Regions from separate parts of the Gordonia malaquae genome, predicted to be linked through region 1. Evidence: riboswitches for the same ligand, from Rfam matches in the RefSeq annotation. Region 1 holds a riboswitch; each other region holds the start of a gene.
The links. Region 1 has a riboswitch for cobalamin ahead of WFK36_RS03460 (ABC transporter substrate-binding protein). Riboswitches for the same ligand answer to the same signal wherever they lie in the genome.

Region 1 (4,523 bases):
GTGGTCCGACGCAGGACGAGACTGTGAGTGGGATCCCGCCGTCATCAGTGCGCGAACCCGTCTGGAGGACATGTTCCTCGACGCGGTCGCCGATGAGGCGGCTCAGCTCCTCGGTGAGGGATCTGCGGACGATCAGTTGGGCGCCCTGGCGCGTGCTGTGCCGTCGGGCGTGACCGCGCACTTGAAGAGGCACGGCACCGAGGACGAGTTCAACGACTATTTCGCGGCTCGCTCCATGTATCACCTGAAGGAGGCGGACCCGCACGCGTGGGCGATCCCGCGACTGAGTCGTACGGCGAAGGCGGCGTTCGTCGCGGTGGAGTACGACGAGTACGGAGCCGGTCGAGGCGAACGCGTGCATCAGGAACTGTTCGCCGAACTGTTGTCGTCGATGAACCTCGACGACGGCTACCTGGCGTATCTGGACGCGGCCCCGGCGGTGGTTCTGGCACCGGTCAATCTGATGTCGTGCCTGGGGCTTCGTCGTTCACGGCGCGGCGCGACGGTCGGACATTTCGCGGCCACCGAGGTGACGTCGCCGGTGGGATCGGCCTGGCTGCTCGCCGGACTCGACCGGATCGACGCCCCCGAACCCGCACGATGTTTCTACCGCGAGCACGTCGAGGCCGATGCCGTCCACGAAATCGTCATGCGAGACGAGGTGGTCGCCTCCCTGCTCGCGGACGAGCCGTCCCTGCACGACGACGTGCTGTTCGGGATCAGAGCGTTGCAGGTGGTGGAGAACCGTCTGGACGCCGCCTTCACCACCGCGTGGGAGACGGGCGAGCCTCTGATGGGTCAGGACTCCACGGGTCGGAACCTGGTTCCGATCCGACCGTGCAGGTCGGGGGAGATCTCGTTGATGAACTCCAGCGTCTCGGCCTTCTCGGCACCGCGGTACGGCGTCGGCACGTAGTCGTTGAATCCGGCGTCGCGCGACAGGCGGGTCGGGATCACCCGGTACTCCGATCCCGACACTCGCTCGCCGGTGACGGTGAGGCGAGTCTGCAGGATCATGGTGCGCTTGTCGGACGGGTTGGTGTTGCCGCCGAATGAGAAGTTGCCGAGCGAGTAGGCGATCAACTTGCCCTTGTACGTCGACATCGACTGGAGCACGTGCGGATGTGTGCCGATGACGGCGTCGGCGCCCTGATCGATCGCGAACTCGGCGAGTGAGGTCTGCACCTCGTACGGCCGATTCTCCGCCTCGATTCCCCAATGAAAGAACGGGATCACCACCTGTGCACCCTCCGCCCGGAGGGTTGAGAAGTCGGTGCGGACTTTGGCACGGAATGGCACGGTGTCGGCCCAGGCTTGATAGCCGACGAGTCCGACCCGGACACCCTTCACATCGCGGATCACGCGGAAGTCGTACGTCGAGCCCTCCGACTCGTGGCCGGTTCCGACGTAATCGACGCCGACGGCGTCCAACGCGCGAGTGGTGTCGTCGAAGCCCGCCTGGCCGTAGTCGAAGGTGTGATTGTTGGCCAATGTGACGACGTCGATCCCGGCGGCGGGCAGCGACTCGGCGACCGCGGGGTCGCCGTAGAAGTGGTAGGTCTCACCGTCGCCCTTGTACCGCTCGCGGCGCTCGCCGGTGAGGGCGACCTCGAAGTTCGCCACGGTCAGATCGTCCGCGGTGAAGTAACGTTTCACGTTCTGGAAGAAGTAGTCGGGAGACTTGCCTGCGCGGGCCCACAGTTCGGGGAGGGTGCCCCCGCCGAAATCCTTGTCGGTGCCGAGGATGTTGTCACCGACCCAGCTGATCGTGATGGTCCTGGTGCTCGGAACGTTCTGCTCGGTCGGGACAGGGGATGTCTCGGCTGCGAACGCCGCGCTGTCGACCGACTGCAACATCAGCGGAGCGGCGCTTCCGCCGACGGCTGACACGGCCGTCATCATCACGGCACAGAAGCCGATTCGTCCCGATCGCACCCGAACATCCAACCCGGTTGCGCAGACCGCTGCAAGCCGTCGAACGGTGTAACTCGGGTACGATCACTCCGACGTCACGGTGTTCGGGAAGTCCGGTGAGAAACCGGCGCGGTACTCGCCACTGTGAGCAGGTCCGGCGGGACCGAGAAGTCAACGTCTTCAGCCACTGGGCAGCGCCCGGGAAGGTTGTTCCGCCGGTAGACCCTGTTGAGCCAGGAGACCGGCCGTGACCGACCCCCGAATAGGTTTTCCACGAGTAATGGAAGGCGGGCGTACTTTGCGTACCCGTTTCACAGTCGGCGCCTCGATCGCCGCGATGTCGTTGTTGTTGGCCGGCTGCACAAGCACGAACGGCGGTGACGAGACGACGTCGGGCGCGATCACCGTGCAGAACTGCGGCCGGACAGTGTCGTTGAGCGCCTCGGCGAAGGCCGCGATCACGTTGAACCAAGGAGCGACCGAGACCGCCCTGTCGATCGGTGCAGGTGAACAGCTGATAGGCACCGCATATCTCGACGACACGATCGCGCCGCAGTGGGAGCAGGCCTACAACAAGATTCCAGTGCTCGCGAAGGAGTTCCCGGACCGCGAGACCGTGATCACGCGTAAGCCCGATCTGCTCCTCGCGTCGTACGGCACGGCGTTCGACGAGAAGGCTCTCGGCAGCCAGGACGAGTTGGACGCTCTGGGCATCGCCACCTACGTGTCGCCGTTCGCGTGCAACGACAAGACCAAGCGTGCCGAGTCGTCGTGGGATGCGATCGCCGGCGAGACCTCCGACAACGGTGTGCTGTTCGGCCGCACGGATGAGGCAGACGCGGTCAACGAACGGATGCGTGACGAACTCGCGGCCGTCGAGGCGTCAGCGGCCGGGCGTGGCAAGTCGATCTTCTGGTACGACAGTGGAACCACCACGCCCTACGTCGGCGGTGGGAAGGGCGGCCCGCAGTTGATCATCGACGCGGTCGGCGCCCGAAACGTGTTCGCTGGCATCGACGGCAACTGGGCCGACGGGGATTGGGAGAGCGTCGTTCGGGCGGATCCGGACGTGATCGTGCTGGCCGACGCCTCGTGGGACACGGCACAGGCCAAGCGGACCTACCTGGAGAACGATCCGGTGTTGAAGAATCTGAAGGCAGTCAAGGCCGGGTCTTTCGTCGTGCTGCCGTTCTCGACGAGCACACCGGGACCCCGCCTCATCGACGGGGCGGTGACCGTGTCCGAACAGTTGGCGAAGCGCTGACCGTCACGAGATCGGCTTCGGCCTACCTCGGCTGGATGGTCGGTCTGACAGTTCTGCTCGTGGTGAGCATGGGCGTCGGGGTGTTCGCGGGTTCGGCCGACATCGGACTCGGCGAGGTGTATCGAGCCGTCGCGGGCCAGTTCGGGATCGGGTCGGGTGTTGATGCGAACACCGCCTACATCGTGGTGGATCTGCGTCTGCCCCGCGTGGTCGAGGGCGCGGTGGTGGGGGCCGGGCTGGCATTGTGCGGGGCCGTCCTGCAGTCGTTGACGGGCAACGTCCTCGCCGATCCGTACATTCTCGGACTCGCGTCCGGGGCGTCTGTGGGCGCCACGGCCGTCCTCACGCTCGGAACCACTGTCGCCGGGCTGGCAGGCGGTCCGGCGGTGTCGGTCGCGGCATTCGCTGGAGCGATGCTGGCGTTGCTCACCGTGTTCGCGATCGCGACCACTCGGACCGGCGCGTTGCTGCCGGGCCGGTTGATCCTGGCGGGTGTCGCCGTCGCCCAAGCCGGCGCGGCCCTCAGCGCGATCATGATTCTGCGGGCCGACACTGGAGCCGCGGATCGGGTCATGCGCTGGACACTCGGATCGCTGGCCGGTGCACGCTGGTCGACGATGCCGCTGCTCCTGACCGTGGTCCTGGTCGCCGCCGCGGTGATCGTGCTGGTGTCGAGAACCCTCGATGCGTTCGCATTCGGTGAGCGCAGTGCCACGTCGCTCGGTGTCAACGTCACCGCCACCAGGTGGCTGCTGTACTCGATCGTGTCGGTCTGCACCGCGGTGATGGTGGCGCACAGCGGGATCATCGGATTCGTCGGTTTGGTGGTGCCGCACGCGGCGCGGATGATCGTCGGGCCTCTGCACGTGCGGTTGCTGCCCGTGGTGCTGCTGGTCGGGGCGCTCCTGCTCGTCTGGGCGGACGTACTGGCCAGAACCGTCGTAGCGCACCAGGAGATCCCGGTGGGTCTGGTCACCGCCGTGATCGGCGTGCCTGCATTCGTGTGGCTGCTCCGGCGCAGAGGAGGCGCCGCGTGAACGAGCATCCTCCGGAGATCCGCGTGATCGATGCGAGTGTCCATGTGAAGTCGAAGGTTCTCCTTGACGGGGTCTCGTGCACTGCACCCTCCGGGGCGGTGACCGGTCTGATCGGGCCGAACGGGTCGGGCAAGACCACACTGCTCTCGCTGGTCGCCCGATGGCGCAGGCCGTCGTCGGGGACGGTCTGCATCGACGGGCAGCCGGTGGAGGAGTTCGGTCGCCGGGAGTACGCACGACGAGTCGCCGTCGTCGAGCAGCATGTGGCGACCGAACTCGACCTCACCGTGGAACAGGTGGTCGGGCTG
Region 2 (4,523 bases), on a different contig from region 1:
GCACAGATCGAGTCCGGCGTCGGACACATCCGGCGCGGAGACCTCGAGGCCACGAGCACCCGGCTCGATCTCGGTCCCGAACCGACACTCAACCGTCTGTACCTGTGCGCTGCGTGGCTTCGGTCGCACGACGGTCGCGGAGGCCTCCGGCGGTTTCCCGACGTCCGCGATCCACACGACACGTCACGTCCGTTCGACATGATCGCCCGAGCACTCGACGCCTGTGAGCGAGTCCCGACGCTCGTCGAGACGGGCGCATTCCGCAACTGGTCGGGGTGGCCTGTCGCACCGGGTGTAGGCCACTCGCTGATGTCCCTGTACGGATGGGCGATCCACGGTCCGGGGCCGGACCGCCCACAGTTGCTCGACACCTATTCGGCGGCGAGCCTGGTCCGCTATGGCTGGATGGTCGGCGCGGGCGCCTCGCAGTTCTCGGTGCGCAGCTACGCGAGATACTCGAACCTCATTCACCGCTGGGCCGGGCAGGCGGGGACCAAACCCGAGATCGTCGAGCTGTGGCTCAATCGCGACTGGCAGCGACGTCTCGGTCGGACAGCTCTGCGGGGCGAACCGTCGTTGTGGTGAACGCCGACCCCGGCCGGATCGACACCTCGAAGTACGCACCGGGCGACACAGCCGCGAGCGCCTGCGCGACAGGCGACGCCACCACGACAAGCCCGTCGAACCCCTCTGTCGCGGAGACTACTCGGTCGACGAACTCGGTGATCGTCTCCCCACCGTGAGGGCGCGCGTCGGGGTCGGTGAACCACGCTTCCAGTTCGTCGGCAGGAACGTCCTGCGGTTCCACGCCGAGCCACCGTGCGATGTCCACGGTCGCCAACGACGGGTCCGGCTCGACGTTGATTCCCAGGATCCTGGCGGTCTCGCGAACCGACGTCTCCGGTCCCACACGCACTCCCCGGGGAACCACGATGTCGAGGCTCTCGATGTCACGTCGGCCTCGCTCGTCGAGCGGGTCGGTCTCGCCGCCGAACCGAACGGCACGATTGGGTGCGGTCCGGCCGGCGACGATCACGGTGAGCGGCATCAGGCCTGCACTGACTCCAAACGCTGCGCGGAGGCGGCCGTGCGGCGCATCATCAGCCCGATGAGACCCACGAACACCACTGTCAGCACCGCCCAGAGCAGAACCTGGTTGGCGATGGCGTACACGCGATAGTCCGCGATCACTTGGCCGGGGAATCCCGGTGCCACGATTCGATCGCCGTCCATGACGGGTCCGGGGACCTCGTGGAAGCTCGGCAGCAGAGCGCTGGTGACCGTCACGCCGATCAGGTAGGCGACCGCCGCCGACACTCCGGCCTGCAGCCCACCGATCCTGTCCGACAGCCACACCGCGAGCACGACCGCTGCGACGGCCAGCACGATCGAGATCAGCGTCAATGTCAGATATGAGCTGGACCGTGCCCCGATGGTGTCCTCCTCCCCGACCGCAGGCGGATTGGGCGGGTACACGAAGAACGGCACGCCGATGACGGCGACGAACGCGACGCCACCGAGTGACGCTGCGAGGGTGCGCGGGTCGGCCTCCGGCCTGCGTCGGCCGATGATCGCCCACGCCACCGTGAATGCGACAGCGAACAGCGCGCCGATCGCTACCGCGAAGACGACCGTGCCGACTCCGGCTCCGATGTTCTCCTGCACGGAGCGACTGAACAGTTCGTGACCGTGGTCGTGCGCTCCGCCTGCGAGTTCGGATTCCGCGTGGGATCGAATGTCCTCGTAGTCGATGGCCTCGGCTACCCGCGGTTCGATGAAGATCCGCGCAAAGATGAAGCTGACGATTCCGGCGACCAGACCGCTGAGCAGTCCGGCGCCGATGAAAGTGCGTTCCATTTTCTCTTGTTCTCCCGGTCCGTTGATCAGTGGCAGGGGAAGCCGAGGAAATGACGCGCGTCGTGCACGAACTCGTGGACGTGGGTGTCGCTGCCGAAGACGGAGACGGCGCCCTGGTCGTAGCCGAGGAAGTAGTACGCGAGAGATGCGACCAGCACCGTTGCGGTGAGGGTGAGTGCCGCCGAAGCCGCGGAGAGGTCCGGGAGCGCGAGAGCTCGCGGTGCCGTCTGTGCCGATGAAACGGTCATGGGAATCTATTCCTGTCCTGCGGATTTCGCGTCCGCCCAATGGATATGCACACCCGGGGCGACATCTGACTCGCCAGCCCCTCACGGGTCCGACTCACAGTGGCGCGACCGTTTCGGATTCTCACCGAATTCCCGCACCGGGATTTCGGCAGCGTACCGCGCCTCGGACGCGGAGTTGTCGGTGGCATGGGATTCAATGGAGTCGTGGCCACACGCGCAGCCGTTCTTCAGCGCATGCAGCCGGCGACCCGAGAGTGGTTCACCGGTGCTTTCGCCGCGCCGACGCCCGTTCAGCTCGGAGCATGGGACTCCATCTCGAAAGGCGATGACACGCTGGTCATCGCACCGACCGGCTCCGGCAAGACCCTCGCCGCGTTCCTGTGGGCCATCGACTCCCTCACACAGAACTCCGGATCTCCACGATCGGGAGTGAGCGTCTTGTACATCTCGCCGTTGAAGGCCCTCGGCGTGGACGTCGAACGCAACCTCGCCGCACCTCTGACCGGTATCGCGCACACCGCGGCACGCATGGGTGTCGAGCCGCCGCACGTCACGGTCGGCGTCCGGTCCGGCGACACGTCGACTGCCGATCGACGGGCCCTGCAACGCACGCCTCCAGACATCTTGATCACCACACCCGAGTCGCTGTACCTGATGTTGACCTCATCGGCGCGCGAGACGCTGACGTCGGTGCAGACGGTGATCATCGACGAAGTGCACGCCGTCGCGTCCACCAAACGCGGTACCCACCTCGCATTGTCGTTGGAACGACTCGACGACCTGCTCTCCTCGCGCGCACAGCGGATCGGGCTGTCGGCCACCGTCCGCCCAGAGGAGCGTGTCGCCGAGTTCCTGTCCGGGTCGGCACCATGCACAATCGTCAAACCGCCCGCCGCGAAGACGTTCGACCTGCGCGTCGAGGTCCCCGTCGACGACATGGCGAACATCCCGGCACCGCCGTCGGCCGGTGACCTCGACGGTCTGGACGATGCGTTCTCCCCCACCGCCGGGTCGCTGTGGCCGTTCATCGAGGAGTCGATCGTCGACGAGATCGAACGCAACCGGTCGACGATCGTGTTCGCGAACTCCAGGCGCCTGGCCGAACGACTCACTGCTCGCCTCAATGAGATCGCCGCGGCGAGAGCAGGCGACCCGGTGGATCTCGATGCGGCGAACCCCCAGGTCCCGGGCGGTATGCCGTCGATGGTGTCGACGTCTGGATCCACCCGCGGCGCGTCCCCGGTACTCGCTCGGGCACACCACGGCTCGGTCAGCAAGGACCAACGTGCGGCCATCGAGGACGACCTCAAGTCGGGCCGCCTCCGCTGTGTCGTGGCGACCAGCTCCCTGGAGTTGGGCATCGACATGGGTGCTGTCGACCTGGTGGTCCAGGTGGAGGCGCCGCCGTCGGTCGCGTCCGGGCTGCAGCGCATCGGCCGCGCAGGTCACCAGGTCGGCGAGATCAGCAAGGGTGTGCTGTACCCCAAGCACCGGACCGACCTGATCCACTGCACGGTCACCGTGGACAGGATGGGCCGCGGACAGATCGAGTCGCTCGCGGTGCCGACGAACCCGCTCGACATCCTCGCGCAGCAGACGATCGCCGCGACCGCCGCGGGCGACGTGAGCGTCGACGACTGGTTCACGACCGTCCGCCGTGCGATGCCGTACAAGAGCCTCACCCGCGACGTGTTCGACGCGGTCCTCGACCTCATCTCGGGTCGCTACCCGTCAGACGAGTTCGCCGAACTCCGTCCACGGGTCGACTACGACCGATCCACCGGCGTCCTCACCGCCCGCCGGGGCACCCTCCGCCTCGCCGTCACCTCCGGCGGAACCATCCCCGACCGCGGCCTCTTCGGGGTGTTCCTCACCGGCTCGTCCGACAACGGACAGCTGCGCCGAGTCGGCGAGCTCGACGAGGAGATGGTCTACGAGTCGCGGGTCGGCGACGTGTTCGCACTCGGCGCCTCGAGTTGGCGGATCGAGGAGATCACCCACGACCGAGTCCTCGTCTCCCCGGCGTTCGGCCAGCCGGGGCGACTCCCGTTCTGGATCGGCGACGCGCAGGGCCGTCCCGCCGAACTCGGCGAGGCGATCGGCAAGTTCGTCGGACAGGTGTCCGACGACGCCAAACTGTCGGCACAAGCGGACCGGCTAGGGCTGACGGCGCGTGCCCGCGACAACCTGTCGGCACTGCTCACCGAACAGAAGCAGGCCACCGGGGCGTTGCCCACTGACCGCACGCTGATCGTCGAACGCTTTCGAGACGAACTCGGCGATTGGCGGCTGGTCCTGCACTCGCCCTACGGGCTGCGTGTCCATGCGCCGTGGGCGTCTGCGATCGCCTCCCAGTTGTCGGCGAGGCTCGGGCTGGACGGCGCGACCACGGCGACCGACGACGGGGTCATCGTCCGG
Region 3 (4,523 bases), on a different contig from region 1:
GCCCGATCAACGACGTGAGGCGGCCCGTCGCCGCCACGGCGGACAGGTTCGAGGCGACTGTGCGGCCTCGCCGTCCCCGATACCCGACGGTCAGCTTCTGAAGTTCGAGCCCGGTCACACCGCACCTCCCTGTGCGCGTCCGCGGAGCAGGACGGTGATGACGACGGGTGCTCCGATGAGGGCGGTCACCGCGTTCAGCGGCAGCGACATGTGATCGCCGGGGAGGTCGGCGAGGGCGCCGCACCAGACGGCGAGGGTCGCGCCGACAAGCGCGCACCCCGGAATCAACGACCGGTGATCGGAGGTTTGGAGCAGGCCCCGGACCAGGTGCGGAATCACCAGGCCGAGGAATCCGACCGGCCCGCAGAACGCCGTCACGACACCGGTGAGAAGGGCCGCCGACAGCAGAGTGACGGTTCGCGCGACACGAAGGTCAACGCCCATCGAGCGGGCGTAGCCCTCGCCGAGGAGCAAGGCGTTCAGCGGTCGGACGGTGAAGAACACGACCAGAATCGTCACCGCCACAATCGGCGCCGCCACCTGGATGTCGCTCCACGACGTCGACGAGAACGTTCCGAGACCCCAGATCATGTACTTCTGGACCGAAGTGGGATCGGCGTAGACGATGAGGACCGCGACGAGCGCGCCGGTCACCGAGCCGAGCATCACGCCGATCAACAGCAGCGTGACGGCGTTGCGGACCCAGACGGCCATCAGCAGGATCACGCCGAGCACTGCCGCCGCGCCCGCCGCGGCGGCCAGAACGATGCCGAGACGACCCCATCCGGCGAGGACTCCGACGAACGCCGGTCCGCCCGCGCCGCCTGCGAGAGCGACGATCGCGACTCCGAGACTCGCTCCCGAGTTGGCGCCGAGGATGTAGGGGTCGGCGAGCGCGTTGCGGAACAGCGTCTGCATCTGCAGGCCGGCGACGCCGAGAGCGGCGCCCGCGATCGCCGACGTCGCGATCCGCGGCAGCCGGACCAGGCGCAGAATCGCGTCATGGCCCGCATCCGACGCAGTGCCGCCGATCAACACGTGCACCACGTCGGACAGCGGCATCATCACCGCACCGATCGCGGCCGTCACCAACACCGACACGACGGCGAAGACGATCAGCGCCGTCCACTTTTCGGCTGTGCCGCGAGCCTTCACCGTGTCGGCGGTGACGGGAGTGGTCACTGCTGCGGGAGCTGGAGGTAGAACGCGAACTTGTGGTCGGGGAAGAGGTCTGGATGCAGGATCGCCGCGAGATCGGCCAGTACGAGGTCGGGACGGAGGACGCCGCGCTCCCAGTAGTCGTTTCCGCCGGTCGCGCTCATCGCCTTCGTCGCGTTCCACGCACGCTTGGCCGGTTGTGCGAACACCCGGTACCGCTCGTCCTGCTTGTACAGGTCGGCGAGGGACGCGACGGTCATGTCGGAGAGGAGCCACGCGTCGGCGTTTCGAGACTTGTCGATGACGGACTCGATCGAGAGACGCAACGAGCCGGTCGACGGGTCCGCGGCCCAGGGGTAGTCGCCGCCCGCGTCACGGACGAGCCGCCCGAAGTAGTTGCCGCCCGCGGCGAGCGTCCACGCGCCGTTCTCGATGCCGCCGAGCAGCACGTCGGTCTTCGGTGCGTTCGTCGTCTTCTGCTGCACCTTGGTGTACTCCGACTTGATGGTGCTGAAGACGTCGGCCGCCTTCGTCTCGGTACCGGTGAGTGCGGCGAAGAACTTGATCCACTCGGCCCGACCGAGTGGACTCGCCTCGAGCCAGTCGGCGTTGGCGAGGACCGGGACGCCCGCCTGCCGCAGTTTCGCGTACGACGGATCCTCGTTGCCGTCGGACACCAGGACGTCGGGCTGTCCGGCGATCACCTTCTCGACGTTGGGCACACCAGCGTCGGCGTACTGGACCACGTCGCCCTCGTCGATCCGTGCGCGGATCTCAGGGGTGGAGACGTAGTCGGTGGAGCTCACACCGGTCACCGTGTCGGCGGCGCCGAGGGCCGCCATCGCGGGCAGATGTGTCGTGGATCCCGAGTACATGCTGCGAATCGGCACCTGAACCTGCGGGGCCTCCGCGAGAGCTCCGTCGAGCTTCGGCGCAGGTGCACCGCAGCGGACCAGGACGTACGACACGGGCCGCGCGCCTGGCGACGGTTCCTTGACCGTCAGGACCTGGTACGACTTGTGGTATTCGATCGCCAGTCCCGACGCGTCGGAGATCGTCGACTTGTCGGGGAAGTAGTCGGTGTTCGCGTCGAAATCTGTGATGCAGTCGCGAGCAGCGCCCGCATCGTTCGACGTCGACTCGGAGCAGCCCGCGACGGCCAATCCGATGACGAGCAGACACGCGATGGTGGCCTTGCGGACATGCGGGTGCACGGCATCCGCCTCTCTCGGGGACACTCCGCCCCGACGACGAGATCAGCTCGAGCGGAGGTCTGGCTGCCGCGTGAAGCGGTCACAGTGGCGGGTACCGCGTCGGATTCACACCGACTTCCCGCGTCGAGGCTGGTTGACGCCATGAAACGTAACACGATCCCCGAATCTCCGACGCAGTCGCCGTGGGAGGGTCAGCGATCAGTCGCGCCGACAGTGCGCCAGAGGAATTCGTAGGCGAGGGCCGATTTGAACGCCGCCTGCTTGTTGTCGGCCGCGCCGCCGTGACCGCCCTCGATGTTCTCGTAGTACCGGACCGGTTGGCCTGCGGCTTCGAGTGCGGCGGTGAACTTCCGGGCATGACCGGGATGCACGCGGTCGTCGCGGGTCGAGGTGGTGACCAGCGTCTGCGGGTAGTCGACATCGGAGCGAACCCGCTGGTACGGCGAGTACGCGGAGATGTACTCCCACTCGGCCGGGTCGTCGGGGTCGCCGTACTCGGCCATCCACGAGGCTCCCGCCAGGAGGAGGTGATACCGCCGCATGTCGATCAGAGGCACCTGGCAGACCAACGCGCCGAAAAGCTCCGGGTACGTGGTCGCCATGACGCCCATCAGCAGGCCGCCGTTCGATCCGCCCTGCGCGGCCAGGGTCGCGGGAGTGGTGAATCCTCGTGCCACGAGATCCCGAGCCACCGAGGAGAAGTCCTCGTACACGAGATGACGTCCCGCCTTCACCGCCTGGGTGTGCCACGACGGACCGTACTCACCGCCTCCGCGGATGTTCGAGTACACATAGATCCCGCCACGCGTGATCCAGTTCCGCGCAGCCACGGCCAGATAGCTCGGTGTCAGCGAGTTCTCGAAGCCGCCGTAGCCGTAGAGCAGGGTCGGGCCCGACTCGACGTCGTCGCGCTTGATCACGAAGTACGGAACCCGGGTGCCGTCGTCCGAGGTCGCGAAGAACTGCTGGGTGCTCACATTCGACGCGTCGAACCGCTCGGGCGACGACTTGATCGGAGCCACCCCGGACACGGCGTCGCCGTACAACAGGGTCGGGGACTGCGTGAACGAGCTCGACGACATCCAGATCTCGTCACTGTGATCGGCGTCGGTGTCGAGCACTCCGACCGTCGCGAGATCCGGGACGCCCGGCAGCTCTGCCGGCGTCCACGTGCCGAACTCCATCGACTGCAGCCGGGTCGCGACGTCGTGCAGCGTCACCAGGATCAGTCGTGTCGCCGTGATCGCGTACGTCTCCAGGCTGGTGTGCGTGTCCGGCGTGAACAGCACAGTATGCGTGCGGTCGCCGTCGAGGAAGCGCTCGTAGTCGAACGCCAACAGGCTTCCGGCCGGCCGTGCCACACCGTCGACGGTCCACTCGGACTTCGGGGTCACCAGCATCACGTCGTGCCGTACCGAGAAGTCGGCGTCCGACGGGACGTCCACCGTGCGCAGCTCACCGTCTCGGAGTTCGAACTGCTCGGCGTTGTAGAAGTCTGTCGACCGGTACACGAAGTGTCGCGGAAAGCCGGGCGTCGGGTCGAACGAGGCGCCGACCGCGACGTCGTCGACGGAACCGGTGAACACCGTCGTCGCCGACGCGAGGTCGGTGCCGCGAGTCCACTGCTTCACCACGCGCGGGTACCCCGACGACGTCCACGATCCAGCACCGTCCGGCTGCTCGCCGAACTCGGTGCCCACGTACACGGTGTCCCGGTCGATCCAACCGACATTCGATTTGTTCTCCGGCAGCACGAATCCGTCGTCGACCCACGTTCGCGACGGGATGTCGAACTCGCGGACAACCGTCGCATCCGCGCCGCCGCGGGACAGCGAGATCAACGCACGGTCGTAGTCAGGTCGAAGCACCGACGCCCCGCTCCACACCCAGTTCTCGTCCTCCGCCGTCCGCAAGGCGTCGACGTCGATCAAGACGTCCCACTCGGGCTCGGTTGATCGGTACGATTCCAGCGTCGTCCGCCGCCACAGTCCGTACGGGTTGGTCCCGTCGACCCAGAAGTTGTAGACGTACTCGCCGCGCCGCCGCACATACGGGATCCGGTCGTCCGACGACAGGATCTCCAACGTCTCCGACTGCATCTGAGCGAACCGCTCCGACGATGTCAGTTCGGCGACGGTCGGCTCGTTGTGC

Region 2: linked by a shared signal. The riboswitch ahead of WFK36_RS15125 (CbtB domain-containing protein) and the one ahead of WFK36_RS03460 (ABC transporter substrate-binding protein) in region 1 are both predicted to bind cobalamin.
Region 3: linked by a shared signal. The riboswitch ahead of WFK36_RS20360 (ABC transporter substrate-binding protein) and the one ahead of WFK36_RS03460 (ABC transporter substrate-binding protein) in region 1 are both predicted to bind cobalamin.

What each region holds. Positions count from the first base shown of each region.
Region 1 is NZ_JBBCUB010000001.1:701,754-706,276, forward strand. It holds gene WFK36_RS03450 (iron-containing redox enzyme family protein) at 1-916, shown strand, start outside; gene WFK36_RS03455 (CapA family protein) at 799-1,947, opposite strand; cobalamin riboswitch at 1,979-2,178, shown strand; gene WFK36_RS03460 (ABC transporter substrate-binding protein) at 2,213-3,178, shown strand; gene WFK36_RS03465 (FecCD family ABC transporter permease) at 3,214-4,215, shown strand; gene WFK36_RS03470 (ABC transporter ATP-binding protein) at 4,212-4,523, shown strand, end outside.
Region 2 is NZ_JBBCUB010000004.1:148,206-152,728, forward strand. It holds gene WFK36_RS15110 (8-oxoguanine DNA glycosylase OGG fold protein) at 1-585, shown strand, start outside; gene WFK36_RS15115 (histidine phosphatase family protein) at 521-1,048, opposite strand; gene WFK36_RS15120 (CbtA family protein) at 1,048-1,857, opposite strand; gene WFK36_RS15125 (CbtB domain-containing protein) at 1,884-2,105, opposite strand; cobalamin riboswitch at 2,146-2,286, opposite strand; gene WFK36_RS15130 (ATP-dependent helicase) at 2,292-4,523, shown strand, end outside.
Region 3 is NZ_JBBCUB010000007.1:67,891-72,413, reverse strand. It holds gene WFK36_RS20370 (ABC transporter ATP-binding protein) at 1-118, opposite strand, end outside; gene WFK36_RS20365 (FecCD family ABC transporter permease) at 115-1,182, opposite strand; gene WFK36_RS20360 (ABC transporter substrate-binding protein) at 1,179-2,372, opposite strand; cobalamin riboswitch at 2,408-2,532, opposite strand; gene WFK36_RS20355 (prolyl oligopeptidase family serine peptidase) at 2,564-4,523, opposite strand, start outside.